One region of the Mesorhizobium sp. M0659 genome, then DNA from elsewhere that is predicted to be linked to it. Evidence: predicted binding sites of a transcription regulator. Region 1 holds the regulator's gene; each other region holds the start of a gene.
What was found. Region 1 encodes PhoB, which activates phosphate uptake and scavenging genes when phosphate is short. Its sites were predicted from a motif close to TGTCATNNANCTGTCAT; they were not measured.
Positions count from the first base shown of each region.

Region 2: a site for PhoB is predicted at 2,558-2,574, ahead of NKI31_RS23490 (LTA synthase family protein). Genes of this name have one in related genera too.
Region 3: a site for PhoB is predicted at 2,170-2,186, ahead of NKI31_RS29970 (esterase-like activity of phytase family protein). Genes of this name have one in related genera too.
Region 4: a site for PhoB is predicted at 2,601-2,617, ahead of NKI31_RS16760 (RNA degradosome polyphosphate kinase). Genes of this name have one in related genera too.

Region 1 is NZ_JAMYPY010000003.1:377,363-385,273, reverse strand. Features, by position in the region: gene pstC (phosphate ABC transporter permease subunit PstC) at 85-1,545, shown strand; gene pstA (phosphate ABC transporter permease PstA) at 1,542-2,858, shown strand; gene pstB (phosphate ABC transporter ATP-binding protein PstB) at 2,876-3,700, shown strand; gene phoU (phosphate signaling complex protein PhoU) at 3,742-4,446, shown strand; gene phoB (phosphate regulon transcriptional regulator PhoB) at 4,463-5,152, shown strand; gene NKI31_RS07285 (ROK family protein) at 5,183-6,418, opposite strand; gene xylF (D-xylose ABC transporter substrate-binding protein) at 6,685-7,725, shown strand; gene NKI31_RS07275 (sugar ABC transporter permease) at 7,870-7,911, shown strand, end outside.
Region 2 is NZ_JAMYPY010000016.1:111,090-119,000, reverse strand. Features, by position in the region: gene rpsF (30S ribosomal protein S6) at 1-266, opposite strand, end outside; gene NKI31_RS23490 (LTA synthase family protein) at 579-2,507, opposite strand; gene fabD (ACP S-malonyltransferase) at 2,785-3,732, shown strand; gene fabG (3-oxoacyl-[acyl-carrier-protein] reductase) at 3,793-4,530, shown strand; gene NKI31_RS23475 (acyl carrier protein) at 4,752-4,988, shown strand; gene fabF (beta-ketoacyl-ACP synthase II) at 5,023-6,285, shown strand; gene mltG (endolytic transglycosylase MltG) at 6,488-7,747, shown strand.
Region 3 is NZ_JAMYPY010000035.1:7,442-15,352, reverse strand. Features, by position in the region: gene NKI31_RS29980 (Gfo/Idh/MocA family protein) at 1-901, opposite strand, end outside; gene NKI31_RS29975 (LacI family DNA-binding transcriptional regulator) at 1,096-2,121, shown strand; gene NKI31_RS29970 (esterase-like activity of phytase family protein) at 2,283-3,758, shown strand; gene NKI31_RS29965 (L,D-transpeptidase) at 3,836-4,624, opposite strand; gene NKI31_RS29960 (MATE family efflux transporter) at 4,823-6,295, shown strand; gene NKI31_RS29955 (MFS transporter) at 6,299-7,507, opposite strand; gene NKI31_RS29950 (TMEM175 family protein) at 7,661-7,911, shown strand, end outside.
Region 4 is NZ_JAMYPY010000009.1:128,565-136,475, reverse strand. Features, by position in the region: gene ppx (exopolyphosphatase) at 1-254, opposite strand, end outside; gene NKI31_RS16760 (RNA degradosome polyphosphate kinase) at 251-2,446, opposite strand; gene NKI31_RS16755 (zinc-finger domain-containing protein) at 2,680-2,925, shown strand; gene NKI31_RS16750 (FAD-dependent monooxygenase) at 2,945-4,183, shown strand; gene NKI31_RS16745 (TIGR02117 family protein) at 4,377-5,042, opposite strand; gene NKI31_RS16740 (amino acid ABC transporter ATP-binding protein) at 5,148-5,951, opposite strand; gene NKI31_RS16735 (amino acid ABC transporter permease) at 6,036-7,193, opposite strand; gene NKI31_RS16730 (amino acid ABC transporter permease) at 7,198-7,911, opposite strand, start outside.

The DNA of each region.
Region 1 (7,911 bases):
ATCAGGGCGCGGACCAAATCCGCGCCCTGATTTCGCCGCTTGCCGCAACGGTGGCGGCGATCTGAATTTTCCCTGGGGTGGGTGATGTCGTCCTTGCTCGTACTCGCCATAGTCATCGCCATAGGCGTGGTCGCTTTTGTGATCGGCCGCCAGCGCGCAGCGGCGCAGGATACCGGCAAGGTCAAGCCGCATTCGCGCGCGCATTATCATGGCTGGTGGGCCTTTCTGCTCGCGGTCCTGCCTGCCGTCCTGCTGCTCGCCGTCTGGGATATCGGCTCTTCCTTCTATCTCGACCGGCACATCCATGCCGCTTTGCCCGAGCGCACCGCCGACACAAAGGTGGCCAGCGAAGCGCTCGACGCCAGCCTGGTGAAGAGCCTGGCCAAGGGCCTGCGCCGGCTCGATGGCGATACCGCACTTCCCGCTACTTTCGCCGAATTGCAGCCGCTGCTCGCCGCCAAGGGCGTGGCACTGGCCAGCGACACACAGGACTATATGATCCCGATCGCGGTCGAGGCGAACCAGGTCCAGGACCGGCTCGGCCTGTTCGGCGCCGTGCTGACCTTCGCGCTGTCGGTCGCCGGCGCCTTCTATGCGCTGAGGCAGATCGCGCCGCGCGCCAGGGCGCGCAACAACGTCGAGAAGCTGATGCTGTGGGGGCTGCTTGCGGCCTCGACCATCGCCATCCTGACCACGGTCGGCATCGTGCTGTCGATGCTGTTCCAGACCATCACCTTCTTCGAGAGCGTGTCGCCGATGAGCTTCTTCTTCGGCACGGTGTGGGATCCGCGTTTCGCCGCCGCCGGTTCCGGCGGCAGCCAGGGTCAGTTCGGCCTGATCCCGCTTCTTGCCGGCACGCTCTATATCGCCGCCGTCGCCCTTCTGGTGGCAGTGCCGGTCGGGCTGATGTCGGCGGTCTACATGTCCGAATATGCCTCGCGCGGTGTGCGCTCGGTGGTCAAGCCGGCGCTTGAACTGCTGGCCGGCATCCCGACCATCGTCTACGGCATCTTCGCCGTGGTCACGCTCGGACCGTTCCTGCGCGACCTGTCGGCGGCACTCACCGGCGGCTCGCCCTTCATCCAGGGCCAGAGCATCTTCACCGCCGGTCTGGTGATGGGCGTCATGCTGATCCCGGTCGTGTCCTCTTTGTCCGACGACATCATCACCGCGGTGCCGCGCGCAATGCGTGACGGCTCGCTCGGCCTCGGCGCCACGCGCTCCGAGACGATCAAGCGGGTGATCCTGCCGGCGGCACTGCCCGGCATCGTCGGCGCCATCCTGTTGACGGCGTCGCGCGCCATCGGCGAGACGATGATCGTCGTGCTGGCGGCGGGCGTCGCCGCCAATCTGACGGCCAATCCGTTCGAGGCGATGACGACCATCACCGTCAAGATCGTCAACCAGCTGACCGGCGATCTCGAGTTCAACTCGCCGCAGACGCTGGTCGCCTTCGCGCTCGGCCTGACGCTGTTCGCGCTGACGCTGGTGATGAACATCGTCGCCCTCTACATCGTGCGCAAGTACCGGGAGCAGTACGAATGACCGACATCCCCCTGGACACGATGGCGGGCGCCGTCGCGCGTCCGCGCCGCGACATCGGGCTGAAGGCGCGCTATGCCGCCGAACGCCGGTTCCGCATCTATGGCGTGATTGCGATCTCGGTGGGCCTGGCGTTCCTGGCCATCATGTTGATCACCATCGTCTCGAAAGGCTACACCGCCTTCTGGCAGACGACGGTGACGCTGCCGGTCACCTTCGACGAGAAGGTGATCGATCCCTCCGGCAAGCGCGCGACCGACCCTACCGTGCTGATCAAGGCGAACTATCCCAAGCTCGCCGAAAACGCGCTGGTGGCCAAGCTCGGCATCGATCCGGCCAACAAGCCGATGATGCTGAAGCTCAAGGGCTTCCTGTCGGAAGGCGCCCGCGTCCAGCTGCGCGACATCGTCTCCGCCGATCCGTCGGTGATCGGCAGGACGCGTGACGTCGACATCCTGGCTGCCGCGAACCTCGACTCGGCCTTCAAGGGCCAGATCGACCTCGGCGTCGATGAAGCGCGCCGCAAGGTATCCAACCAGCAGATCGACTGGATGAACAAGCTCAAAGCCGATGGCGCGATGGCCGAGCATTTCAACACCGGCCTGTTCAGCTATGGCGCCTCCAGCCGGCCCGAAACGTCGGGCATGGGCGTGGCCATCATCGGTTCGTTCTACATGATGGTGATCGTGCTTTTGCTGGCGCTGCCGATCGGCGTCGCCGCCTCCATCTATCTGGAGGAGTTCGCCAAGAAGAACCGCTTCACCGACCTGATCGAAGTCAACATCAACAATCTGGCGGCTGTGCCGTCGATCGTCTTCGGTCTGCTTGGCCTTGCCGTGTTCATCAACTTCCTCGGCATGCCGCGCTCGGCTTCCTTCGTCGGCGGCCTGGTGCTGACCTTGATGACATTGCCGACCATAATCATCGCCACGCGCGCCGCCCTCGCCGCGGTGCCGCCGTCGATCCGCTCGGCGGCCCTAGGTCTCGGCGCCTCCAAGATGCAGATGGTGTTCCATCACATCCTGCCGCTTGCCGCCCCAGGCATCCTTACCGGCACCATCATCGGCCTGGCGCGTGCGCTCGGCGAGACAGCACCGCTGCTCTTGATCGGCATGGTCGCTTTCGTCGCCGATTATCCGACGACGCCTTTCGATCCGGCGACCGCGCTGCCGGTTCAGATCTATATGTGGGCAAACGAGGCTGAGCGCGCTTTTGTCGAGCGCATGTCCGGCGCCATCATCATCCTGCTCGTCTTCCTCATGGCCATGAACATCACCGCGATCGTGCTCCGGCGCCGGTTCGAGCGGCGCTGGTAGAAAAAAGGCAATTTGGTATGAACATCATGACCGAACAGTCCCTTGAGAATGCAGTGGGCGACAAAATGAACGCCAAGTCGAACGAAGTCATCAAGATGCGCGGCGACAAGGTCGGCGTCTTCTACGGCGAGAAGCAGGCGTTGTTCGACGTCAATCTCGACGTCCGCCAGAACCAGGTGACGGCGCTGATCGGCCCGTCCGGCTGCGGCAAGTCGACCTTCCTGCGCTGCCTCAACCGCATGAACGACACCATCGATTCGGCGCGGGTGACCGGCAAGATCACGCTCGATGAAGACGACATCTACGACAAGAACATCGATGTCGTCGAACTGCGCGCCCGCGTCGGCATGGTGTTCCAGAAACCCAACCCGTTCCCGAAGTCGATCTACGAGAACGTCGCCTACGGCCCGCGCATCCATGGGCTGGCCAAGCGCAAGTCCGACATGGACCAGATCGTCGAGCAGAGCCTGAAGAAGGCTGCGATCTGGAACGAGGTCAAGGACCGCCTGCAGGAGCCCGGCACCGGCCTGTCCGGCGGCCAGCAGCAGCGCCTGTGCATCGCGCGCGCCATCGCCGTGTCGCCGGAGGTGATCCTGATGGACGAGCCCTGCTCGGCGCTCGATCCGATCGCCACCGCCCGTGTCGAGGAGCTGATCGACGAACTGCGCCAGAACTACACGATCGTCATCGTCACCCACTCGATGCAGCAGGCGGCGCGCGTGTCGCAGCGTACAGCGATGTTCCATCTCGGCTATCTCGTCGAGGAGGGCGCCACCGACAAGATGTTCACCAACCCCGACCACAAGCGCACCCAGGACTACATTACCGGCCGCTTCGGCTGAGCCGTCCGGCGGGTGAATTTTCAGGCACGAGGACCAAGATCATGGGTGAACATACCGTCGCCTCCTTCGATGAAGAGCTCGGGCAGATCAGCAAGCTGATCCGTGACATGGGCGATCTGGCAGGCTCGATGGTCAGCGGCTCGACCAGGGCGCTGCTCAATTCGGACAATGCGCTGGCACAGCGTGTCGTTTCCGACGACGCCATCATGGATGCGCGCCAGCGCGAACTGGACGACCGCGCCATCACGCTGATCGCCAAGCGCCAGCCGATGGCCAACGATCTGCGCGCCGTGGTCGGCTCGATCCGCATGGCGGGCGACCTCGAGCGCATCGGCGACCTCGCCAAGAACATCGCCAAACGCGTCGGCACCGTGGGCTTGAGCGTCACGCCGCGCGACCTCTCGCACTCCATCGATGCCATGGCGCAACTGGTGCTGATCCAGGTGCAAGGCGTCGTCGAGGAATATGCCGCCACCGATGCGGCAGCGCTTGCAAAACTCAGGAATGACGACGAGCGCATCGACGTCAAATACACGTCCGTGTTTCGTGAGCTCTTGACCTACATGATGGAAGACCCTCGCAACATCACCGCCTGCACGCATCTCTTGTTCTGCGCCAAGAATCTTGAGCGCATCGGCGATCATGTCACCAACATCGCCGAAAATGCGTATTATGTGCTGACCGGCCAGCAATTGCCCGCCAATCGTCCGAAGCAGGACGAGACGGCGATGGCCACGCCGGCCTGATGAGGGTGAACTGCCTATGATCGCGCCACGCATCATGGTCGTGGAGGACGAGGAGCCGCTAGGCGTGCTCCTCCGCTACAACCTCGAATCCGAAGGCTATCACGTCGAGGTGGTGACACGCGGCGACGAGGCCGAGATCCGCCTGCAGGAAAACGTGCCCGATCTCCTGGTGCTCGACTGGATGGTGCCCGCTGTTTCCGGCATCGAGCTCTGCCGGCGGCTTAGAGTGCGGCCCGAAACCGAGCGGCTGCCGATCATCATGCTGACCGCGCGCGGTGAGGAAAGCGATCGCGTGCGCGGCCTGTCCACCGGTGCCGACGACTATCTGGTCAAGCCATTCTCGACGCCGGAGTTCATGGCGCGCGTGAAGGCGCTGCTGCGCCGGGCCAAGCCGGAAGTGCTGTCCAGCGTGCTCAAGGTCGGCGACATCGTGCTCGACCGCGAGTCGCACCGTGTCTACCGCAAGAAGAGCGAGATCAGGCTCGGACCGACCGAGTTCCGGCTGCTCGAATTCATGATGCGCCATCCCGGCCGCGTGTTCTCGCGCAGCCAGCTGCTCGACAATGTCTGGGGCGAGACGATCTACATCGACGAGCGAACCGTCGACGTCCATGTCGGGCGCTTACGCAAAGCGGTCAACAACGGCCGCATGCCGGATGTCATCCGTACCATTCGCGGCGCCGGCTACGCGATCAGGGAAGACTAGGATGCTGCGCGTCGCGCCGTTGCCGGCCATTCAGGCGACATGCTTGCCGGATTTGGCCTGAATGCCCGGCGCGAAAATCTCCTGATCGACGAAGCCGAGCGCGCGCATGGCACAGCCTTCGCGGATCAGCGGCAGCTCGTTGGGCTCGGTGTCGAAGGAGATCGACTTCGAGTGCTGGCCGCCGGCGGTCTGGGCGATCGCTTCGCGCAATGCCGGCTCGATCAGGTCGAAGGCGGCGGCGCTGACGCCAACCATGGCGACAGGCGCCGGGTCGATCAGCGCAAACAGGCTGCCGAGGCCGAAGCCGAGCGCCTCACCGGCCTTGCGATAGGCTTCGCGCTCCGGGCCATCGGTTTCGCGGGCGCGCGCGGCGAGTGCGCGCATATCAGCGTCGCCGATATCGACCGGCTCGGCATCTTCGCTCATCATTTTGGCGCTGCGCCAGATGGCGTAGTTTCCGGCATAGGCCTCGACGCAGCCGCGCCGCCCGCAGCGGCAGAGCGCGCCGCCCGGACGGTGGATCATGTGGCCGAACTCGCCGCCCGAGGAATGGGTGCCGGTGAACAGTTCGCCTTTCAGCACCAGCCCCATGCCGATGCCGTGCGACAAGAGGATCGCGATGAAATTGTCGCAGTAGCGCTCGGGCTGGCGCCATTGCAGGGCCACCGCCATCATATTGCAGTCGTTCTCCATGGTGGCAGGAATGCCGAATTCCGCTTCCAACATGTCGGCGAAGGCAATGTCGGTCAGTGGCGTGATTGGCGACCACAGCATGGCCCGCGCCTGCGAATCGGTGATGCCCTGGATGCCCATGGCAATGCGGGCGATGCTCTGGACATCGAGGTCCGGGTCCGCGAGACGCCGCCCGACGATTGCTACGCATTCGCCGATCAGCTCGTCGCGCGGCATGGTCAGCGTGTCGAGCCGGCGCTGTTCTTCCGCGACCACCTGGCCGGCATAGTCGATGACGGTGACGGAGAGGAAGTTCAGCGACAGCACCACGGTCATGACCGCCGCCGCTTCCGGGTTGAGGCCAAGGCCGACCTGCGGCCGGCCGCGTTTCAGCGAGCCGGTCTCGCCAGGCTTGCCTTCAATCAGGATGCCTTCTTGAATTAGATCAGACGAGATTGCCGATATCGTCGAATGGCTGAGGCCGGTGGTCGCCGCAATCTCGGTCCGCGACGGCTGGCCGGCCCGGCGCACGGCCGAAATCACCATCGCACGGTTGCGACGGCGCAGATCGTCGTGGCGGATCCCAACCGACATTTGTTTTCCTCCCGGCCTCCTCGCGCCTCATGATAGTGAAGGCGTTCGACGGCACCAGCCAAATATTGGCAGACGCCGGCAGCCCTGTCATTGTTTATTGCGGAGCTCGAAAAAATTCGGCAACGCCATCAGAATCCATCATAATCGATGTTGACAGTGCCTTATCATTGAACCAGTATTTTTTCGAGGCTCGAAAAAATGGAGCCTCTTTGTGCAGGCCTTCGGGCCGGTTTTGTCGCGCCGTGGGCGGCGCAGGGAGGGTTATAATGAACAGATTTGCAGCCGCCATGCTGGCGGGTGTCGCCATGTCGCTGGCGCTGATGTCGGTCGCGCAGGCGAAGGACAAGGTCATCGGCGTGTCGTGGTCGAACTTCCAGGAAGAGCGCTGGAAGACCGACGAGGCGGCGATGAAAACGGCGATCGAAGCCGCCGGCGACAAGTACATTTCGGCCGACGCGCAGTCCAATCCCGGCAAGCAGCTGACCGACGTCGAAAGCCTGATCTCGCAGGGCGCCAACTCGCTGATCATCTTGGCGCAGGACGCCTCGGCCATCGGCCCGGCGGTGCAGAAGGCGCTGGACGAAGGCATTCCGGTCGTCGGCTATGATCGCCTGATCGAGAACAAGGACGTCTTCTACCTGACCTTCGACAACAAGGAAGTCGGCCGCATGCAGGCCCGCGAAGTGTTCAAGGCGAAGCCCGAAGGCAACTATGTCTTCATCAAGGGCTCGGGCTCGGATCCGAATGCCGATTTCCTGTTCTCGGGCTCGATGGAAGTGCTCAAGGAAGCCATCGACTCGGGCAAGATCAAGAATGTCGGCGAGGCCTATACCGATGGCTGGCTGCCGGCCAACGCCCAGAAGAACATGGAACAGTTCCTGACCGCCAATGACAACAAGGTCGATGCCGTGGTTGCGGCCAATGACGGCACCGCCGGCGGCGTTGTCGCCGCGCTGACGGCGCAGGGCCTTGCCGGAACGGTTCCGGTCTCGGGCCAGGACGGCGACCATGCCGCTCTGAACCGCATCGCGCTCGGCACGCAGACGGTGTCGGTGTGGAAGGACGCGCGCGAACTCGGCAAGAACGCCGCCGAGATCGCCTCGCAGCTTGCCGATGGCAAGAAGACGGGCGACATTGCCGGCGCCAAGGACTTCACCACGCCTGGCGGCAACACCGTCAAGTCGCTGTTCCTGACCCCCGTCGCGATCACCAAGGACAACCTCAACGTCGTCATCGACGCCGGCTGGATCAAGAAGGACGAAGTCTGCACGGGCGTCGCCGCCGGCAGCGTCGCGGCTTGCAACTGATCTCGACGACTTGAAGAAATGAGGCGCCCCGGCGGTGAAACCGCGGCGTTTTCTCTACGAGAATTGTGTGTTTCCGCCATCGGCGGCAAACTTCTAGGCTGTGGTCCGGCATCCGCGCCAGACGGCAAGCCGCTGGAGGACATCATGACCGACACGACCTCAAATCCGCAGGCCGATACGGCACGA
Region 2 (7,911 bases), on a different contig from region 1:
AGGAAACGCAGCACGTCCTCGGACAGGCCCATCTGGCGCTCCATCTCGTTGAGCGCTGCCGGCGGGCAGTTGAGGTCCATAAGCGTGTAGTAAGCCTTCCGGTTCTTGTTGACCCGGTAGGTGAGGGACTTCAGTCCCCAGTTCTCGACCCGGCCGACGGACCCGCCATTTGCGGAGATGACGCCCTTGTACTGTTCGACAAGCGCATCGACCTGCTGCTGCGAGAGGTCCTGCCGGGCAAGGAACACATGTTCGTATAGAGCCATAGTGGTTCAGTGCCTTTCTTCGTTTCTCTCCCGGATCCTCGCGGCAAAAGCCTCTGCAACTTCTCTGACCCGCTGGTCCCGAGGGGGCGAGGAAGAAAGGAGCATTTCGAGACGGTCGAGAGCGGAGACACGGGAGGCGGAAGCGCTTCTGGCTTCACACGAAGGTTTTGGATAAAACCTCCGGCCCTCCGTTCAGCCCCCAGCAAGGACCGGCAGATTGCGGGCGTCTATATAGCAATTTGGCTGGAAGGCAAGGGGTAACGCATGCTCCGGACAGCGTCCTGGCGTCGCAGGGTTGGAAAAGACCAGGCATCAACTCGTATGCGGGGTACGACCGTTGATCGTTTCGGGGAAGAAGTCCGGAGCCGCCTTACGCTTGCCGAACATCATATCGTATTGCAGCAGGCGGAAATCGTTGATCGCCGGATCGATGTCCTTCTGCCGCGCCCAGTCCGCCGTGGCCTCACCTGACGGTGTCAAAAGCAGATTGCGATCCACGACGCGATAGCGTTCGCGCAGCGCGCCCAGGAAGCCGGTATAGTAGGGGTGCGTGATCCCGGCCGTGGTAAGGATATGGTAGGGCAGGAAGGCCGGGCTCACCGCGCCCATATCCTGCGCCGGACCGGTGCGGTTAGACCAGATGACCAGCGGCGTCTGATGATGCTCCAGTGCCGCCTCCGGCGTCGGTTCCTTGCGCGGCGCGACATTGTCTTTCAGGTAACCGGTTTCGACATAGACGGGGCCGAGCGGCGGCAGATGGTCGCCGAAGAAGGCGATGACCGTCGGCCGCTCGCGCTTCTTCGCCCATTCGATCAATCGTTCGAGGCCACGGTCGGCATCGGCGGAGCCTTCGGCGTAGCTGAGCAGCGATTCCCGCGCCCATGTGCTGATCGGCGCCGCGACCTTGTGGGTCGGATTGTAATAGCGGTACGGCTCGTAGGGACCGTGGTTCTGCAGGCTGACGGCGAAGAAGAACACCGGCCGCTCGCTGGCGTCGGCCTCTGCGATGATCTCGTCGGTCATCGAGGCATCGGAAGCCAGCGGCCCGCGCTTTTCCAGTGGCGGCAGCGTCTCTTCCGAGCGGAAATCGTTGAAGCCGAAATCGGCATAGACGGCGCCCCTGTTCCAGAACCAGTTGGTGCCCGGATGGATGGCGCGCGCCCGGTATCCCTCGCTTTTCAGGAAGGTCGCCAGCGACGGCGTCGGCGTGCGCACATATTGCTGATAGGGGATCGAGCCCGCCGGCAGGAAGGCATTGGAAAAGCCGGTCAGCGCCTCGAATTCGATGTTGGCGGTCATGCCGCCGAATTCCGGCGAGAACATATAGCCGGAACGCAGCGCCCGCACATTGGGGATCGGGTCAGGCGTGATTGTGACGCCGGGCAGCTTGGTCGGATCCCAGAAAGATTCGCTCATCACCACGATGATGTCGGGTTTCTCATCCGGTACCGAGGCCGCCACATCAGGCCTGTCGATCGCGTTGATCGCGTTGTCGGAATAGCCCGCCGGGGCCGAGACATGCGCCATCGGCACGTTGAGCGCGAAGGCCAGCGCAAACCCGTTGGAGGCGTAGTTCTCCTTCTGGTCCCACATGATCGGGATGATCTGCAGCCGGTCGCGGGTCCACGAGAAGGTGGCGTAGTCCATGATCGAGACGAAGAAGGCGAGCAGCGGCACTGCCAGCGTCAGCCGCGCCAGCCGCCCTTTGCGGCTGAGGATCGGAACCTTGCGGCGCCACAACCGCCAGCCATAGATCAGCAGCGACAGGCCGGCGACGATGCCGACCGCCATGGCGAGCGCCGTCCAGGGCCGTTCGCGCACCAAGAGCGGCATCAGTGCCATGATCTGGCGCGAATAAAGAAAATCGGTTGGGTAGAGCGGATCGCCGAGATAATGCGACTTCTGATGCCCGACAAAGGCCAGCGCCAGCGTCAGCGGCGCCACGATCATCAGGCTCTGGTGACTGCGGCCAAGCACGGCGTCCAGTCCCATCAGCACCAATGCAAAGACAATGATGGTGGTCCAGCCCGGCTTGAATGGCTGCAGGAAGAAGTCGACCGTGCCGAAGAAGTCGCCCCGCACGATCCATTCGATGGCGAACACCAGGATGGCGGAGGCAAGCAGCGTGACCAGACCGTAGCGGATGACCGGCCATCTGCGCCCCGGCAGGTAGCCGGTGGACGGATCGTCTTCCAAGAACTGTGGCGCGGGTACGGCCGTGCCCTTCCTGATCCTAGCCACGTCTCTTCCCCCGGCCCAAGCAACGCGTATTTCCACTCGCGCCACCGTTCTGTCATAGAACTGTCATGCAAAAGCTAGCGCCTGTGGCGAAAATAAGAAGAGCCAGCAAACGATTCGTGAGCGGTTTTCATCAGGTGTGATCGGCAAAAAGCCTTTGGGAACAGGGACTCGAGGTCAGCTCCGGTTCAAGCGAGAGCCGAAATGCCGCCTTCGGGCTTGACTTGGCGGTCCGCCTTGCGTCACAGGCAGGAAAAATCAGCCGCTGGAGAGCGCCCAAATGGCCGTCGCATTCACCTTTCCGGGACAGGGCAGCCAGGCTGTCGGCATGGGCAAGGACCTCGCCGACGCCTTCCCCGAGGCACGCAGGGTGTTCGAGGAAGTCGATGATGCGCTGGGCGAAAAGCTGTCGAAACTGATCTGGGAAGGCCCGGAAGAGGCGCTGACCCTGACTGCCAATGCCCAGCCGGCGCTGATGGCGGTCTCGCTGGCGGGAATCCGCTCGCTGGAAGCGCGCGGCTTTTCGCTGAAGGACAAGGTTGCCTACGTTGCCGGTCATTCGCTCGGCGAATATTCCGCCCTTGCCGCGGCCGGTTTCGTTTCGGTCGCCGATGCTGCCCGGCTGCTGCGCATCCGCGGCAACGCCATGCAGGCGGCGGTGCCGGCCGGCGAGGGCGCCATGGCGGCGATCATCGGACTGGAACAGCCCGACGTCGAAGCCGCTTGCACCGAGGCCGCAACGGGATCCGGCAAAGTCTGCCAGATCGCCAACGACAATGGCGGCGGCCAGCTTGTGATCTCCGGCGCCAGGGCGGCGGTGGAACTCGCCGCGAAACTGTGCACCGAAAAGGGCGCGAAGCGGGCGCTGATGCTGCAGGTCTCCGCACCCTTCCATTCAGCGCTGATGGCGCCGGCGGCCGAAGTCATGCGCGAGGCGCTGGCCGGCGTGACCAAGAATGCACCGGTGGTGCCCGCCGTCTCCAACGTCACTGTAGCCCCGACCAGCGACCCCGACGAGATCGCGCGCCGCCTGGTCGAGCAGATCACCGGCCGCGTGCGCTGGCGCGAAACGGTGGAGTGGTTCGGCGCCAATGGCGTCGCCACGTTGTTTGAGATCGGCGCCGGCAAGGTGCTTTCCGGCCTGGCGCGGCGAATCAACCGCGACATCGCCACATCTGCCGTCGGCACGCCGGCCGAAGTCGAGGCGGCGCTGGCCGCGCTTGCATAATCCACTGGCGATTCAACCCCTCCCGTGGGAAGGGTGTTCTCTTAAGATCAGGAGACGAAAATGTTCGAACTGACCGGCCGCAAGGCGCTCATCACCGGCGCATCGGGCGGCATTGGCGAGGCGATTGCCCGGGTGCTGCATGCGCAAGGCGCCATTGTCGGCTTGCACGGCACCCGCATCGAGAAACTGGAGACCCTGGCCGGCGAACTCGGCGACCGGGTAAAGCTGTTCCCGGCCAATCTTGCCGACCGTGACGAGGTCAAGGCGCTTGGCCAGAAGGCCGAAGCCGAACTCGAAGGCGTCGACATACTGGTCAACAATGCCGGCATCACCAAGGACGGCCTGTTCGTGCGCATGGCGGACGCGGATTGGGACAGCGTGCTGGAGGTGAACCTCACCGCCGTGTTCCGGCTGACCCGCGAGCTGACCCATCCGATGATGCGCCGCCGCCATGGCCGCATCATCAACATCACCTCGGTGGTCGGCGTCACCGGCAATCCTGGTCAGACCAATTATTGCGCCTCCAAGGCCGGCATGATCGGCTTTTCCAAGTCGCTGGCGCAGGAGATCGCCACCCGCAACATCACCGTCAACTGCGTCGCCCCGGGCTTTATCGAATCGGCCATGACCGACAAGCTCAACGACAAGCAGAAAGACGCGATAATGGCCGCGATCCCGACGCGCCGCATGGGCACGAGTGTTGAAGTGGCGTCGGCCGTCGCCTATCTCGCCTCCAACGAGGCAGCCTACGTCACCGGCCAGACCATCCATGTCAACGGTGGCATGGCCATGATCTGACGGGATATTGCCGGGTGATAAGAAGACATGGCCGGCTTGTGAAAAGAGACCATTTCGCCTTGGACCTCAGCCATTTTTCGTGTAATGCGGCCCGCAACCCGGCGGTTCGGGCAAAAACCGGTCCGGCATCGTTGCGTTTCCGGCAGGACCATCTTTCAGCTTGATTAGCGGCATTCTGCCCGCTAACGAAGACAGACAAACAAAAGACGAGGATGCCCCAAATGAGTGACACCGCAGAGCGCGTCAAGAAGATCGTCATCGAACATCTTGGCGTCGATGCCGACAAGGTGACGGAGCAGGCGAGCTTCATCGATGATCTGGGCGCGGACAGCCTCGACACGGTCGAACTCGTCATGGCCTTCGAAGAAGAGTTCGGCGTCGAGATTCCGGACGATGCGGCCGAGACCATCCTGACCGTCGGCGATGCCGTGAAGTACATCGACAAGGCTTCGGCCTGACACTATCCGCAGTCATCACCGGGGAGGACCTGCGATGAGGCGTGTCGTCGTCACGGGCCTTGGCCTGGTTTCGCCGTTCGGCATGGGCTTCGAGCACAGCTGGAAGGAACTTCTGACCGGCCGCAGCGCCGCCAAGCGCGTCACCGAGTTCGAAGTGGAAGATCTTGCCTGCAAGATCGCCCACGTCATTCCTCGCGGTGACGGCACCAACGGCACGCTCAATCCCGAAGCCGTGCTCGAGCCCAAGGAACTGCGCAAGATCGGCGACTTCATCCTTTACGGGATTGCGGCCGCCGACGAAGCGCTGAAGGATTCCGGCTGGGAGCCCAGCACCGAAGCCGAGCGCTGCGCCACCGGCGTCATGATCGGCTCCGGCATTGGCGGCCTCGAGGGCATCGCCGAGAACGCTATCATCCTGAAAGAGCGCGGACCGCGCCGTATCAGTCCATTCTTCATTCCCGGCAACATTATCAACCTGGTATCTGGCCAGGTATCGATCCGGCATGGGCTGAGAGGCCCCAACCACGCCGTCGTCACCGCCTGCTCGACCGGCGCGCACGCCATTGGCGATGCCGCCCGGCTGATCATCTTCGGCGATGCCGACGTGATGCTGGCCGGCGGCGCGGAATCGCCGGTGACCAGACTATCGCTTGCCGGCTTCGCTGCTTGCCGGGCACTGTCCACCGACCGCAACGACACGCCTGAGAAGGCCTCGCGTCCCTATGACCGCGACCGTGACGGCTTCGTCATGGGCGAGGGCGCCGGGGTCGTCGTGCTGGAAGAACTCGAACACGCCAAGGCGCGCGGCGCCAAGATCTATGCCGAGGTCACCGGCTACGGCCTGACCGGCGATGCCTATCACATCACTGCACCGGCCGAAGACGGCGACGGCGCCTTCCGCTGCATGACGGCGGCGCTGAACCGGGCCAAGCTGACGCCCGCCGACGTCGACTACATCAACGCGCACGGCACCTCGACCATGGCCGACACGATCGAACTCGGCGCCGTCGAGCGGCTGGTCGGCAACGCCGCCTCGAAAATCTCGATGTCGTCGACCAAGTCGTCGATCGGCCATCTCCTGGGTGCCGCGGGTGCCGCCGAGGCGATCTTTTCGATCCTCGCTATCAGAGACAACATCGCGCCAGCCACCATCAATCTTGACAACCCGGAACGCGAAACCGCGATCGATCTTGTTCCGAACACGCCACGGCATCGCCAGGTCGACGTGGCGCTGTCCAACTCCTTCGGCTTCGGCGGCACCAACGCTTCGCTGGTATTCCAGCGTTATACAGGCTGATTGCGGTATCGACCGGCGCGCCAGCGGTCTGTCGTCAATTTTGCCATATTCAAGCCTACTCTGCCGCTGGGGATTCGTCGCATCGGCCTGAAACCGAAGGCGCTTTTTTTTAAAGCACGATGCGTAGGCTTGAAATGTTAGGGCACGCTGTGCGTCCAATCGGGCGCATGGTCGCTCTAAGAGATCAGATGGTAGGGCGCTAATGAACACCAATCCGGGCGGCAGCGGACAATTCGGACAAAACCAGCAGACCGGCCCGATCGTGCCGAAGACCGCGGCCGAAGCTTTGCGCCCGGAAGCCGGCACACCACCACCAAAGCGCTCGCGCGCCTCGCGCAGCCAAGTCGTCGTGTTCATGAACTTCGTCATCTCCGCGGTGATGTTGATGATCCTCGCCGCCGGCGTTTCGCTCTATTTCGGCAAGCAGGCATTCAACGAACCGGGCCCGTCGGTGGCCGGCGACACCTTCCTGGTCAAGCCGAGCACCGGCGTCCAGGATATTGCCGACCAGCTCGAACGGCGTGGGCTGATCAGCGATGCCCGCATCTTCCGCATCGCCGTGCGGGTCTATGGCAATGATTCAGCGCTGAAGGCAGGCGAATACGAGATAAAGCCGCGCGCCTCCATGCGCGACATCATGGAGCTTCTGAAGAGCGGCAAGTCGGTGATGTATTCGCTGACCATTCCCGAGGGCCTGACGGTCGAGCAGGCGCTGCAGCGCATCGCCGAGCAGGATGCGCTGACCGGCGACATGCCGGCCGCCAAGCCGGCTGAGGGCAGCCTCGCCACCGACACGCTGCGCTTTACCCGCGGCGCCACGCGCCAACAGATGGTCGACAAGCTGCTCGCCGACCAGAAGAAGCTGGTCGACGAGGTCTGGCAGCGGCGCGCGCCCGACCTGCCTCTGGCCAATGTCGACGACTTCGTCACCTTGGCCTCGATCGTCGAAAAGGAAACCGGCCGGGGCGACGAGCGCTCGCGCGTTGCCGCCGTCTTCCTCAACCGTCTGGCCAAGGGCATGCGGCTGCAATCCGATCCGACCATCATTTACGGCCTGTTCGGCGGCAAGGGCAAACCCGCCGACCGGCCGATTTATCAATCTGACATCCAGAAACAGACGCCTTACAACACCTATCTGATCAATGGCCTGCCGCCGACGCCGATCGCCAATCCCGGCCGCGCCGCGCTCGAAGCCGTCGCCAACCCGTCGAAGACCGATGATCTCTATTTCGTCGCCGACGGCACCGGCGGCCACGTCTTTGCCACCACGCTTGCCGAGCACAATGAGAACGTTGCCCGCTACCGGGCACTGCAGAAGAAGCAGGCTGAAGACGCCGCCAAGGGCGCCAAGACTCCGGGCCAGACCGATGCGCCGGCGGATGGCGACGACAACGGTGACGCAAGTGGCGATGCCGCCGGTGGCAGCGGTGATGCCGGCGGCGATACGGGTGCCGCCCAGTAGCAGGTCGGCGCTTTCAGACGGATCGACCTTAAGCAACGCGGACAGAGGCGGACGCGCTGCTGCTTTGAACGAGTAGCGGGGTTCGAAGCGTTTTCGGTCTTGCTCGGGTGCCTCTGCTTCTCGATTTCAGCCCTGCGCGATCGAAACGACAGCGGAAATCAACA
Region 3 (7,911 bases), on a different contig from region 1:
GGATGAAATCCTTGATGATGCCGAGATGACCGCCGACGCGGTCGGCGGAATCGAGCGGCGGTACTGTGATGGGCTGGGTCAGGTCGAACAGGCCGTCGCGGACCGACAACACAACTTCGGCCTTCAGTCCGTCCTCGCCGTCCCAGACCAGGCTGCCGTGCTCGGCGACGATGCGCCACGTGCTCTCCCAGCTGGTGCGGAAGCCCGCCGCGCACCAAGAGCCTGCATAGGTGAACACCTTGCCGCCGCCGAGATCGAAGATAGCGCTGGCCGACGATCCCTGCCGGTACCAGGAATTCGCCGGCTCCCATTCCTGGCAAAAGACGCCGGCGGGATCGCCTGCGACCATGTAGCGGGCGGCGTCGAATGTGTGGATCGCCATGTCGAGCAAAAGCACATGCGCCATCTCCTCGCGAAAGCCGCCGAAATGCGGCGCGACGAAGAAATCGGCATGGATGCTGGTTGGCTTGCCGATGGCGCCGGAGTCGAGAAAGCGCCTGATGCGCCGGACATTGGCGACGTAGCGGCGGTTCTGCACGACCGCATGGATACGCCCCGCGTTACGTGCCGCATCGACGATGGCGCGCGCATTTTCCGGAGTATCGGCCAGCGGCTTTTCCGTCAGCAGATGGCAATTATGGGCAAAGGCGGCAAAGGCGACATCACGCCGGGCGGCTGGAACCACGACATCGAACACCGCGTCGGGCCTGGTCTGGTCGAGCACCGCGTCGAGGCTGGTGCCGATTACCGCGCCGTCGAGCCCGTATTCGCGCGCCCTCGCCTTCGCCCGTTCTGCGTCGAGATCGACCAAGCCGACAATGGCCAGCCCGTCGATCTGCCTCGCGGCATCGAGCCAGGCCTTGCTCATCGCACCACAGCCGACGAGGACGGCATTCATCATCCGGCATTCCTCCCGTCCGGTCCCTCCAGACCGAATGTCACGGCATTTCCGGCACCACCGTAAACGTTTCTCCGTAAACGTTTACGAGAACACACCCGATGGCGTAGAATGTCAATCGGCTGCCAGCGAAAATCATCCCGAAGCCTTGGCCTGGGCGGCAGCCGGTGCTAGCCAAGACAGGGGGAGAACTGTCCTTGGCGTCCAGCATCCATGACCTTGCGCGTCACCTGAACATTTCGATCGGCACCGTGTCGCGGGCGCTGAACGGCCGCGCCGACGTCAATGCCGACACCCGCCAGCGCGTGCTCGCCGCCGCCAAGCAATTGAACTATTCGCCCAACCAGTCCGGCCGCAGTCTGCGGCAAGGCACCACCCATTCGATCGCCTTCATGCTGCAGCCGCATCCGGGCGACCAGCAATATGGCGAACCCTTCTTCATCCCGTTCCTGATCGGTCTGCAGGGCCGACTGGCCGAGGATGACCTGGATCTGATGGTCGTCATGGGCGAGCCCGGCCAATATCAGCAGGAGAGGCTGCGCCGCGTGGTTGAGACGCGCCGAGCCGACGCGGTCGTGTTGGCCAATACACGGCGGGAAGACGATCGGATCGACTATCTCAGCAAGGCTGGCTTTCACTTCGCCACGCTTGGCCGAAGTCAATCCGGCGACGACACCTATCCTTCGCTCGATATCGATTTCGAGAGGGCGGGTGATGAAGCCGTCGACCGGCTGGTCGCGCGCGGCCACCGCCGCATTGCCGCCATCCGCCCTTCGCTGGATCTCAACTTCGGCTACCTGTTCCTCGACGGCTACCGCAAGGCGCTGGGGCGGCATGGCATCGAAGTCGACCCCGGCCTGATCGCCGACGGCTTCATCAACGAGGCCGGAGGCTACCAGGTGACGCCGCGCGTGATGCTCTCCAAGGACCGGCCCACAGCCATCATCTTCAACAATGACGCAATGGCGCTCGGCGGCTGCAAGGCACTGGCCGAGATGGGCATCAGGCCCGGCCACGACATCGCGGTGATCGTCATCGTCGACACGCCGCTCTGCCGTTATTTCTCGCCGGCGCTGACCGCCTTCCGTCCGTCGCTGGAGCCGATGGGCCGGCGGCTGGCCGAAATGCTGCTGGCCTCGCTTCCCGCCTTTGCCGGCCCGGAAGGTCCGCGCATCATCCGCGAAGTCTGGCCGCTGGAACTGATCGCCCGCGACAGCGATTGATCATTGCGCTCTTCCCTCTCCTACAAGGGAGAAGGAAGAGGCCCTCTCTGTCACGCAAGTATCATGTTCGCGTCCTAGACCGCTTTGCGAGAGGGCGACATCGTCGATGCGATGCGGTGGCCCCTTTGCGCCGCTCAAGGCTTGTCACAAAAAGGATCTCCATGAAAATCTCGCACCGAACCGTGTCGCTCGGCGCCGCGCTGGCGCTGTTTACCGCCCTGACCCCTGCCCTTGCCGACAGCACCGCCACCCTTGGCGGCTTCGTCAACAAGGGCCTGGTCGGCGTCGGCCGCATCCCGGCCGATCAGAAGGACAAGTTCGGCGAGACCTTCGGCTCCGGCTCCGGCATGTCCATCGACGCCGCAAGCTGGACCCGTGGCGCGGACGGCTACAAGGGCTCGCTCTGGTTGCTGCCGGACCGTGGCTACAATGTCGTCGGCACCACCGATTACCGGCCGCGCCTCAACACTATTCATATCGAATTCACGCCGACCGCACTGGGCGCCACGCCCACCTCCGGCCAGGAACAGACAGGCGTCAAGGCGACGCTTGCCGATTCCCTGCTCCTCACCGACGACAAGGGCGCTGACGCCACCGGCCTCGATCCGCTCAACGGCGTGCGCGCGGCCAATGGCGACCTGCCGATCCTGCCCGAGGCCAATGGCAAGCTGGCGCTCGACAATGAGGCGATCGCGCGGCTGCCCGACGGCACCATGTTCATCTCTGACGAATACGGCCCCAACATCTACCGCTTCTCGGCCGACGGCCATCTGTTGTCGGCAACGCAGCCGCCCGCCGCTTTGGTGCCGATGCGCAAGGGCGCGCCGAACTTCGCCTCCGACAATCCGGGCCCCGGTGCAGCCGAACCCGATCCGAAGGATCCCGAAACCGGCCGCCAGAACAATCAAGGCCTCGAAGGCATGGCGCTGACGACGGACGGCAAGTCGCTGATCGCTGTGCTGCAGTCGGCGCCCCGCCAGGATGGCGGCGATTCGCCCGCGACGCGCCAGAACACCCGTGCGCTGGTCTACGACGCCTCCGACCCGGCCCATCTCAAGCTGGTGCATGAATATGCCGTGCCGCTGCCGGTGTTCAAGGACGCCAAGGACAAGACCAAGGTCGCCGCGCAGAGCGAAATCGTGGCGCTGTCCGACAAGACCTTCGTGATGCTGGCGCGCGACAGCGGAAACGGCCAGGGGGTGAAGGGCGATACTTCGCTGCTGCGCCAGATTTTCGTCGTCGACGTCTCTGGCGCCACCGACATTGCCGGCGGCGCCTTCGATGCCGCCGACAAGCCGCTGGCGCCCAAGGGCGTGCTCGACCCCTCGGTGACCCCGGCCAAGCTGACGCCGTTCATCGACATCAACGACAACAAGGAACTCGGCCGTTTCGGCCTGCATGACGGCAAGCCCAACGACAAGAACAATCTGTCGGAGAAGTGGGAAGCAATGTCGGTGGTCAGCGTGCTCGATCCGGCGCTGCCCGACGACTATTTCCTGTTCGTCGGCAACGATAACGACTTTCTCACCCAGGACGGTTTTCAGGTCGGCGCGCCCTACAAGGCCGAAGACGGCGCCGATGTCGATACCATGTTCCTGGTCTATCAGGTCACGCTTCCGGGCCTCGCCAAGAAGTAGCCGTATACGGAAAGGCGGGCGCGCCCGGCGCGTCCGCCTTTACCGTTTGTCGGCGATCAGCGATGCCGTGAAGGCACCTATTTCAAAATCTCCGCATCCCTTGGCACGCCGGCATCGATCGGCTCGGCGGTCCGGCTCGACACAGCCATGATCTTGCCCGCGGCCGACAGGTTCGGGCGCACATAGACCTGGGCTACGCCGTTGACCCGGCTGTAGAGGTCGATGATGTCCTGGTTCATGAAGCGCACGCAGCCTGACGACGCGTTCTTGCCGATCGAATCCCATTCCGGCGTGCCGTGCAGCCGGTACATCGTGTCCTTGCCGTCGCGGAACAGATAGAGCGCGCGCGCGCCGAGCGGGCTCTGCGGTCCGGGCGGCATGCCGTCCTTGTATTTCGCCAGTTCCGGCCGGCGCTGGATCATTTCCGGCGGCGGCGTCCACACCGGCCATTTCTTGCGCGCCTGGATCACGGCGCTGCCGGTCCAGCCAAACCCGGCCTTGCCGAGGCTGACGCCATAGCGCATTGCCTTGCCGCCGTCGCGCACCAGATAGAGAAAATGCTCGGATGTATCGACGACGATCGTGCCGGGTTTTTCGCCGGTCGGATCGTCCACGATCTGGCGCACGAACTTCGGATCGAGCTTGGCCACGGGGATTGCCGGCAATGAAAAGCCCTCATCGACGCGCGCCGAATACATGGTGGCGGCATCGCCCAGAGCCGGTTCAGGCGCCGGGGCGGGCGTTGGCGGCACCACGACATCGGTCGTGGTGCAGGCTGAAAGCGCCATGGAAGCGGCACCCAAAGCGGATATTCCAAGAAACGCGCGCCGGTTCAGGCGCTCGGAAAAAAGCGGATTGTCGGACATGATCCCCCCAGCCTATTCATCATATCCAACAGGATATGCGACCCCACGCGGCGACGACCCATATCCCATTCCGGATGTTTTGAGAACTGATTAGCGTGAAGCCGCCAGGTGGCATGTTCCAATGCCGCATCGACCTTGTCCGTCAAATCGGCGATCATTGCCGGGCGGACTTTGAGATGAACCTTCGCCGAACAGCCCATGGACGAAAAAATACCACCGCGCCGGCGCACCGGCGACCTGACCAGCGGCCCGATTCCGCGCACGCTGCTTTTGTTCGCTCTGCCGGTGCTCGGCTCCAACGTGCTGCAATCGCTCAACGGTTCGATCAACGCCGTCTGGGTCGGCCGCTTCCTCGGTGAATCGGCGCTGACCGCCACCTCCAACGCCAATCTGGTGCTGTTCCTGATTCTCGGCACCGTGTTCGGGATCGGCATGGCCGCGACCATCCTGGTGGCGCAATCGGTCGGCGCCCGCGACCTGCCCGAGGCGCGGCGCATCGTCGGCACCAGCGCCAGCTTCTTCTTCCTCGTCTCGGCTATCTTCGCCGTCTGCGGCTGGATCTGGGTCGACGCCATCCTCAACACACTGGGCACCCCGCCCGATGCGCTGCCGCTGGCGCGCTCCTATCTGCGTATCATCTTCGTCGCCGTGCCGATGATGAATCTTCTGTCCTTCGTCATGACGGTGCTGCGCGGTGCGGGTGATTCGCGCACGCCATTCTTCTTCATGGCGCTCGCCGTCGTGCTCGACATCATCCTCAATCCGCTGCTCATTCGCGGCATCGGCCCCTTCCCCGAGCTCGGCATCGCCGGCTCCGCCACCTCGACGCTGATCGGCCAGACAGTGAGCGTGATCGCCATCCTCGTCGTGCTTTATGCCAGAAAGCATCCGCTGCGGCTCGCCGGCGCCAACCTCGCTCTGCTGCGGCCGGATCCGGCGCTGCTCAGGATCGTCGTCTTCAAGGGCGTGCCGATGGGCCTGCAGATGATCGTCATTTCGGCGGCGGCGCTGACCGTCATGGGCATCGTCAACTCCTACGGCTCGCAGGTCGCCGCCGCCTACGGCATCGCGGCGCAGCTGTGGACCTATATCCAGATGCCTGCACTGGCGATCGGAGCCGCAGTCTCGTCGATGGCGGCCCAGAATGTCGGCGCCGGGCGCTGGGACCGCATCGGTCGCATCGCGGCGTCCGGCGTCGGCTTCAACCTGGTGCTCACCGGCGCCCTGGTGGCGCTGCTGTTCCTCTTCGACAGGCCGGTGCTCGGCCTGTTCCTTAGCCGCGACAGCATCGCAATCGACATTGCAGCCCACATCAACAAGGTGGCGTCCTGGTCGTTCATCCTGTTCGGCGTCACCATCGTGCTGTTCGCCACCGTGCGCGCCACCGGTGCCGTGATGCCGCCGCTGATCATTCTGGTGATTTCCGTGCTGGTCGTGCGTACCGGCTTTGCCTACTTCTTCAGGAGCTACATCGGCGAGGAAGCGCTGTGGTGGAGTTTTCCGGCGGGATCGATCACCTCGCTGGTGCTGGCCGCCGCCTATTATCGCTTCGGCCGCTGGCGCACCATGCACATGATCGAGGACCGCCCGGCCGCCGGCGAGCCGCCCGACACCGGCCTCGGCATCCCGCGCGGACGGGCAAACATGGCGCCCGAGACGCCAAACGGGTGAGGCTCAGCGCGCGTATTTGACGCCGAACCCCAGCGCTACGACAGAGAACAGCGTGATCATGCCGGCGAAGGCCAGGCTTGCCGTCGTCGGAGTGGCCCAACTCGACAGCAGCCCAATGCCGATCACCGGCAGCGCATTGCCGCAGAAGCAGCAGATGAAGAACGCCGACACCAATTCGGCGCGACGCTCGGCAGGTGCGATCTGGTTCACCACCTGCAGGCCGCCGCGATAGCCGAGCGCCGCCGCCACGCCGCACACAGCGGTGGCGGCAACCATCAGGGACATCGACGCGAAAAACTGAGCAGCAACCATCAGCCCTACGGCCGGGATCATCAGCGCCAGCGCGGCCAGCATGCCGGCGCGGCTGGACAGTCGGGTCGTGGCCAGAATGGTCGCGGCCGCAACGATCGACAGTTCAAAGAACAGCGCGCCGGCCTCGGCATGGTTGGCCACATGCAGTTGCTGCGCCAGGATGCTCGGCGCCAGGGCTGCATAGAAGCCGACCAGCGCCATGGCGCCGAAACCGGTGACCGCCGGCGCCACGAAGGCAGCGCGGATATCGCTCGGCACCGATAGCCGTGGCCGCAACGAAACGTCGGTCAGCCTGCCCGGCCGGGACACGGTTTCGCGGGTACGCCAGATCAGCAGCGTCACCACCACCAGCAAGGCAAGATAGACCGCAAACGTTAGTCTCAACGGCCAGGGCGCATATTCGGCGAGCAGGCCCGATGCCAGCGCGCCGAGGCCAAGGCCAACGAAGTTGGTGCTGGTGGCGATGATTGCCGCGCGCGATTTGTCCTTACCTTCGATCAATTCGGCAAGCCAGGCCGTGCCGGTTCCAGCGCCGACGCCGATGCCAAGGCCGCTCAATATGCGGGCGACATCGAGCCATGCGACATTCTCGGCCAGCAGGAACACCACCGCGCTGACCACCGCTATGGCCATCGACGCCAGCGCCGCAGGACGGCGGCCAATGCCGTCGGACAAGCGCCCGAACATCAGCAATGCGCCGAGATTGCCGACGACATAGACGGCGTAGACCAGCGTCAGCGTGATCTGCGAGAAACCGAAGGCCTGCTTGTAGATGACGTAAAGCGGCGTCAGCACCGTGCTGCCGGCGAACAGCGCGGCGATCATGGCGGCAACCGCGGCCATCGCGGGCCGGCCATCGAGTCCGTTGTCGCGCGTCGTGGTCTCGGCATAGCTGGTCATGGCAACCTCCGGCCAATCGCCCAACGCCCAATTGCGCCCCAACGTCCATGTAAGGATGGCCGTTCCACGCGCCGAACTTCATCCTGACAACCTTGTCAGGATGGTCTTGCCCGAAGTCCTCGCTTAACGTCTTTCCATCGAGAGGGAGAAACCATGGGAAAAGGTAGAGTCGAGGCATTCACCGATGGGGTGGTCGCCATCATCATCACCATCATGGTGCTGGAGCTGAAAGTGCCGCATGGCGAGGATTTTTCAGCGCTTCTGCCGCTGTGGCCGATCTTTTTCAGCTATGTCTTGTCGTTCATCAATGTCGGCATCTACTGGAACAATCTGCACAACATGTTCCACACCGTCCAAAGGGTCGACGGCCGCGTGCTGTGGGCCAACCTCAACCTTCTGTTCTG
Region 4 (7,911 bases), on a different contig from region 1:
TGCTCCGCACCCGCCTGGTCGGAGAGCGCGCGGAAACGGCGGAACTCCTCCATCGAGCGCGTCACCGCCTCGGGGTCGAGCTTGCCGGTCGAAACGATGCCGCGGCCGAGGCCGGCCAGCATCTTTTCGTTGAACAGCAAGGTCGGCGAGCGCGCCAACCCTTCATAGACGACAAGGCGGATCGAGTTCGAGCCGATGTCGATGATGGACAGCGGCCGGCGATCCTGCAGCCGGCCTTGGGACGTTGAAATCATGAGCCGCTGTTCTTCTTGCGACGCTTGAACTGCGCGATGCGCTTGGGCGCATGCGACTTCAGCGCGTCACCCCGTCCCGACAGGCTCGGATTGGTCATGAAATATTCCTGCGCGTTGAACGGTTCCTCACCCTCATCCAGCACGACGCGCCGGGAGGTTCCGTCAGCCAATACGTCGAAACTTTGCTGGTTGTCCATGATGTTGCCCAGCATGATCTGGCCAAGGATCTGTTCATGCACCGTCGGATTGGTGATCGGCACCATGGTCTCGACGCGGCGGTCGAGATTGCGTGGCATCAAGTCGGCCGAGGCGATGTAGACGATCGCCTCGTCCGACGGCAGGCCATGGCCGTTGCCGAAGCAGTAGATGCGGCTGTGTTCGAGGAAGCGGCCGACGATCGACTTGACCCTGATGTTTTCCGACAGGCCGGGCACCTGCGGCCGCAGGCAGCAGATGCCGCGCACGACGAGATCGATCTCGACGCCGGCATGGCTGGCGTCATAGAGCGCGTCGATGATGTTGGGATCGACGAGCGCGTTCATCTTCATCCAGATGCGCGCCGTACGGCCAGCCAGCGCGTAGGCGACCTCGTCGGCAATGTGCTTGAGGATACGGCTGCGCAGCGTAAACGGCGAGATGGCGATCCGCATCTCATCGGTCGGCTCGGCATAGCCGGTGATGAAGTTGAACAGCTGGGCGACATCGCGCGCGATCGTCGGATCGGTGGTGAAGAAGGACAGGTCGGTGTAGATGCGCGCGGTCACCGGATGGTAGTTGCCGGTGCCGAGATGCACATAGTTGCGCAGCTTGCCGTCCTCGCGCCGCACTACTAGCGACATTTTCGCATGGGTTTTGAGTTCGAGGAAGCCGAACACGACCTGAACGCCGGCGCGTTCGAGGTCGCGCGCCCAGCGGATGTTGGCTTCCTCGTCGAAGCGCGCCTTGAGCTCGACCAGGGCGGTTACCGACTTGCCGGCCTCGGCCGCGTCGACCAAGGCGCGCACGATCGGGCTGTCGTTGGAGGTGCGGTAGAGCGTCTGCTTGATCGCCACCACCTCGGGGTCGGCCATCGCCTGGCGCAGGAATTGGACCACCACGTCGAAGGATTCATAGGGGTGGTGGACGACGATGTCCTTCTCGCGGATGGCCGCGAAACAGTCGCCGCCATGCTCGCGGATGCGCTCGGGAAAGCGTGGATTGTAGGGGGTGAACTTCAGGTCGTCGCGTGGCACGGCGACGATCTCGGAAATCTGGCTGAGCGCCAGCGGGCCGGTCAGAACGCTGATGCGGCTCGAAGAGACGCCAAGCTCGCCGGCGACGAACTCGCGCAATTCGCCGGGCATCGACTTGTCGAATTCGATGCGGATGACCGAACCGCGGCGGCGCCGCTTCAGCGCCGTCTCGAACAGGCGCACGAGATCTTCCGACTCTTCCTCGACCTCGATATCGCTGTCCCGGATGATGCGGAAGGTGCCGGAACCCTTGACCTCATAGCCGGGGAACAGCTTGCCGATATAGAGGCCGACAGCCTCCTCCAACGGAATGAAGCGAACGTGCTGCTTGCGGTCGGGCAGACGGATGAAGCGCTTCAGCGCCACCGGCAGGCGCAGAAGCGCGCTCATCTCCTCGCCATTCTTGCGATGGCGCAATTGCAGCGCCATCGAGAAGCCGAGATTGGGAATGAACGGAAACGGATGCGCCGGGTCGATCGACAGTGGAGTCAGCACCGGGAAAACCTGGTCCTGGAAATGGTCTTCCAGCCAGACTTTTTCATCCTTGGTCAGTGCATCGCGGGTGATGCTCTCAATGCCTTCCTTGTTGAGCAGCAACATCAGCGCCGAAAGGCTATTCTGCTGGTCCTCCTGCAGCCGCTCGACCTCGCGCAGCAATTGTTCCAGCTGCTGCTCCGGAGTCCGGCCGTCGGGGCTCTTGAGCGCAATGCCTTCGCGCACCTGGCCCGCAAGGCCGGCGACGCGGACCATGAAGAATTCATCGAGATTGGCGGCCGAAATCGACAGGAAACGGACGCGTTCGAGCAGCGGATGGTGCTCGTTCTGCGATTCCTCGAGCACACGCCGGTTGAACTGCAGCCAGGAGAACTCACGGTTGACGAACCTATCGGGGTTGCCGCCCTCGGGGCTCGCCACCTCGACATTGATGAATTCGCTCTGCACCGGCTTCAGTTCGTTCATGGTTCCTGCTCTTCCCCGCCAACCGTCCCTTGGAGCGCCGCTGGACGTGCCATGCCTCTAACACGCTTTTGTGACGCATGACCCTTCGGCGAAAACCATTCCGATTTCAGGGACATGCACTTAACCGGCTCACCGTATCCTCTGACAGGCTTTTGCGACAGTTTCATTTCATCGATCTTGCAAACAGGCCTGTTATGTTCCAGATGCTTTTCGACGAGATCAAGGAGACGACGATGGCAGGCGGTTCCATTCCCCACTTCCAGAACGATGCGGGCCATCCGGCAATCGACATCGGCGTCAAGGAATTTATGTGCACCGGCGCCAACCCGCCCTTCGACCACCCACATGTGTTTCTCGACATGGGCGACGACGATGAAAAGGTCTGCCCCTATTGCTCGACGCTCTACCGCTATTCGGCGAAGCTGAGGGCGACTGAAACGCTGCCGGGTGGTTGCCTTTATATCGACCAGGCCGCCTGATCCTTCCGCGACAAGCCCGATGGAGGACATCAGGTCCCGGCAGGTCATAATCGCCGGGGCCGGCATCGCCGGGCTGACCGCTGCCCTTGCCTTCGCCGGACGGGGTTATCCGGTAAAGCTTATCGAACAGGCACAGCACCTAGAAGCGGCCGGCGCCGGCATCCAGCTTTCGCCCAACGCAACACGCATTCTTGGAAAACTCGGCGTGCTCGACCGGCTGCTGCCCGCAGCGTTGCGGCCGGAAGCGGTCGTGCTCAAGGACGCCGGGACGCTGCGCGGACTGGCGCGGGTACCGCTTGGGCAAGCCGCCGAAGCGCGCTGGCAGGCGCCTTATCTCGTCGCTCACCGCGCCGATCTGCAGGCAGCGCTGCTGGCGCAAATGGCCGAACGGCCGGAGATTGAGCTCATCACCGGCGCCCGCGTGACCGGCATCGTCAAAGACGCGCAATATGTCGCCGTGACCGCCGAAGTGGACGGCCGCGAGATCGAGGCACGCGGCAAACTGCTGGTCGGCGCCGACGGCGTCTGGTCGGCAGTCAGGGCGCAACTCGCAGGCGAGGACTTCGTCAAAAGCCGTTTTTCGGGCGAACTCGCCTGGCGGGCTACAATCGCGGCCGACGGTGCGGCCGGAGAGGCCTTTGCCGCGATCGGCGCCGCCGACTGCGTCACCACGTTCCTGCATCCAGGCTTCCACATGGTCGCATATCCCGTCAGCAAAGGCCGGGCCTTCAATCTCGCCGCCTTCACCAAGGGTGAGCGCATGGCCGAAGGTTGGTCGGGCCATGCCGATCCCGCGATCCTCACGGCTGCCCTGCGCGGCACCGCGCCGGGCCTGACGAAGCTTGTGGCACTGGCTGGCCCATGGACGGCCTTTCCGATCCACACCGTCGAACAACAGCGGTGGACGAGCCCGCGGGGCATCGCGCTGATCGGCGACGCCGCGCATGCGATGACGCCGTTTGCCGCACAGGGCGCGGCAATGGCGATCGAAGATGCCATCACGCTTGCCGACGCTATCGCCGATTTCCCTGGCGATCTGCCCAGAAGTTTTCAAATCTGGGAAAATCTTCGGCGGCCGCGTGTCGCCAAGGCCGCGCGTCGTGGGGCCGTAAACCGCCTCGCCTGGCATGCTGCCGGCCCGGTGGCGATCGCCCGCAATCTGTTCCTGGTCATGCGCTCGCCCGACAAGCTCGCCGCCGACCTCGACTGGCTCTATGGATGGCGAGCGGTCACTCGGCAGTCTAGATCGTCGACGTAGCGATCCTTCCCACTCCCCCCTGTCCTGCCGGACATCTCCCACGCAAGGGGGGAGATTGGATGTCGCCGTCGCCTTCGCCAAAATCGCCGGCGTTGCAGCAGGAGCGCGGGCAAAACGGCTGATCTCCCTCTTGCGGGGGAGATGGCCGGCAGGCCAGAGGGGAGTGCTGTCCCCGCGGTGCGATGAAGGACTGCTAGTTATAAAACCGCATCGACAAGCCCAGCGAGGCCGGCAGCGGGTTCCACCAGCCGGTGCGCAGGCCGGCGGTGCGCAGGCCGGCGGCTGTCCAGGTGTTACAGCCGACAAGCGCGTTGAAATGGCCGTTCGCCTCGAAGAAGCGGTCGAAGCTGGAATAGGCGGCGTTCTCGATGACGATCGGACCATTCGGCCCTTGCTGGAAACTCGCGTCGATATAGTCGAGCAGCGCTGCAAAACGTTCCTCATCGATGTCGAAACCGGTGACAGCAGGGTGCGGCTCGGCGATGGCCCCGGCGATATCGACATGCATGACCGAGGCGTCCAGTGTCAGCGCCTTGAGGACGGGCACTGTCTTCAGCTGCGACCAGCTCGGCGTCTCCAGATAGAAGGCCCGGCCGCCCCAGCCAAAGACGATGTAGCGCACTTCCGGGGCGTCGACAGGGATGCCGGCAGCGACCAGGAAATGGAAGCGCCGGCGCACCTCGTCATCGACGGGAATGGCGATGTCGGTGTGGATCGGATTCTCCAGCACCAGAATATGGCGCGTGCCCTCACCCGCCGCTGACGCCGGCCACAGCGGACGCGGCACCAGCGTGCCGAGCGTGGCAGCGAGCGCGACCACGATAATCAGCATGGCCACGAAACGCAGGGCTTTTCTCATGCGGCGGCGGCTTTGTGTTTCAATGGAGAAGATCAACCCCGACCCCAGATAGCAAAAGAGCCCGGCCGCATTACGGCAGGGCTCTTTTGCTTCGCATGAAAATGCTCAGTGCAGGATCTGCGACAGAAACAGCTTCGTGCGCTCGTGGCGCGGATGGTCGAAGAACTCGGCCGGCGTGTTCTGTTCGACGATCTGGCCCTGATCCATGAAGATCACCCGGTTGGCGACTTTGCGGGCAAAGCCCATTTCGTGAGTGACGCACAGCATGGTCATGCCTTCCTCGGCCAGGCCCACCATCGTCTCCAGCACTTCCTTGATCATTTCGGGATCGAGCGCCGAGGTCGGCTCATCGAACAGCATGATGCGCGGGTTCATGCACAGCGAACGCGCTATCGCCACGCGCTGCTGCTGGCCGCCCGACAGCTGGCCCGGATATTTGTTGGCCTGTTCGGGGATCTTGACGCGCTTGAGGAAGTGCATGGCGATTTCCTCGGCCTGCTTCTTCGGCGTCTTGCGCACCCAGATCGGCGCCAGCGTGCAGTTCTCCAGGATGGTCAGATGCGGGAACAGGTTGAAGTGCTGGAACACCATGCCGACCTCGCGGCGCACCTCGTCGATCTTCTTGAGATCGTTGGTGAGTTCCTTGCCGTCGACGATGATCTTGCCCTTCTGGTGCTCTTCCAGCCGGTTGATGCAGCGGATCATGGTCGATTTGCCCGAGCCCGAAGGACCGCAGATGACGATGCGCTCGCCGCGCATCACTTTGAGGTTGATGTCCTTCAGCACATGGAACTCGCCATACCATTTGTGCATGCCGATGATGTCGATTGCGACATCGGTGGTCGAGATGTGCATCTTCTTGGCATCGACCTTGATCTCTTCGGCGCTGACGGCGTTTTCTATGACCATGGCAGGTTCCCCTTTTTGTTCTGTCTTTTAGCTATGATGCATGTCGTTGTCCCAAAACCGCTAAACACTTTTGGGCGACATGCATCAACGTTTGTGGCCGGTGTCGAGCCGGCGTTCCGTGTACATCGAATACCGCGACATGCCGAAGCAGAACAGCCAGAAGACGAAGGCTGCAAAGATGAGACCGGATCTCGCGGTCTGTGGGGTCGCCCAATTGGCGTCCGAGAAGTTCTGCTTGACGACGCCAAGCAGGTCAAACATCGAGATGATGATGACGAGGCTTGTGTCCTTGAACATACCGATGAAGGTATTGACGATGCCGGGGATGACCAGCTTCAGTGCCTGCGGCAGCACGATCAGCACCATCTTCTGCCAGTAGCCCAGGCCAAGCGAATCCGCACCCTCATACTGGCCCTTGGGGATCGCCTGCAGGCCGCCGCGCACCACTTCGGCCATATAGGCGGCGGCAAACAGCGAGACGCCGATCAGCGCCCTGAGATATTTGTCGAACGAAACCCCGGCGGGCAGAAACAGCGGCAGCATGACGCTGGCAAAGAACAGAACGGTGATCAGCGGGATGCCGCGAACGAACTCGATGAAGACCACGCACAGTGTCTTGACGATCGGCATCTTGGAGCGCCGGCCGAGCGCCAGCACGATGCCCATCGGCAGCGACACGGCAATGCCGACAAAGGACAGGCTCAGCGTCACCAGCAGCCCGCCCCATAGCTGGGTCTCCACATGCGGCAGGCCGAAGATGCCGCCGACCAGGAGCACGAACGCGATGATCGGCAGTGCCAGGAATAGAAGAATGGCGTTCAACCCCTTCCGCGGCACACGTGGCATCAGCAACGGCACCAGCAGCGCCACGAACAGGACGGCGACCAGGATCGGCCGCCAGCGCTCTTCCAGGGGATAGCGGCCAAGCATCAACTGGCCGAACTTCGCGTTGACGAAGGCCCAGCAGGCGCCTGACCAGCCGTCCGGCTGGATGCCGCCTTGCGCCACCGTGGCGCATACAGTCCGGTCCGGCCCCGTCCACTGGGCGTTGATGAAGGCCCAGTTGACGACGGGCGGCACGATCATCACCACCAGCGCAATAGCCACTACAGTCAGGATGACGTCGCCCACCGAACCGATCAGGTTCTTGCGAACCCAGGCCAAAGGCCCCCGCACGCCGGCCGGGGCTTGTTGAGCGAGTGCCATTTCGGTCCGCACCCAGGAGGTATCATGTTCCTGCATGGTCTTACCTCTCCACCAGCGCCATCCTGGCGTTGACCACATTCATCACCGCCGACGTCACCAGGCTGATGATGAGATAGACGACCATCATGATCAGCACACCCTCGACCGCTTGACCGGTCTGATTCAGCACTGTGCCGGCGATCGCCGTCAGGTCGGGGTAACCGATGGCAATGGCCAGCGACGAGTTCTTTGTCAGGTTGAGATACTGGCTGGTCAGCGGCGGGATGACGATCCGCATGGCTTGGGGAACGACGACAAGCCGCAGGATAGATCCCGGCCGCAGCCCCAGGGCGCCAGCCGCTTCGGTCTGACCCTTGCTGACGCCGAGAATGCCGGCGCGCACGATCTCGGCGATGAAGGAGGCCGTGTAACAGGACAGCGCCAAATAGAGAGACAGGAACTCCGGCCCGATCTGAAAGCCTCCGGTCAGGTTGAAGGTCGATTGCTTTGGAAAGTCGAAGCTCAAGGGAAAGCCGCTCAGCGCATAGGCCAGGAGCGGAAGGCCGACGATCAGCGCCGCCGAAGTCCAGAATACGGGAAACTGCTGGCCGGTTGCCATTTGCCGCTGGCGTGCCGTGCGCGCGACAAAAAAAGCCATGGCGATGCCGACAAGCAAGGCGACAAACATCAGCCAGGAGCCGTCGCCCCAGATAGCGCGCGGAAAATAGAATCCGCGTTGGTTGAGGAAAGAGCCGAACGGCAAATTGAAACTGTC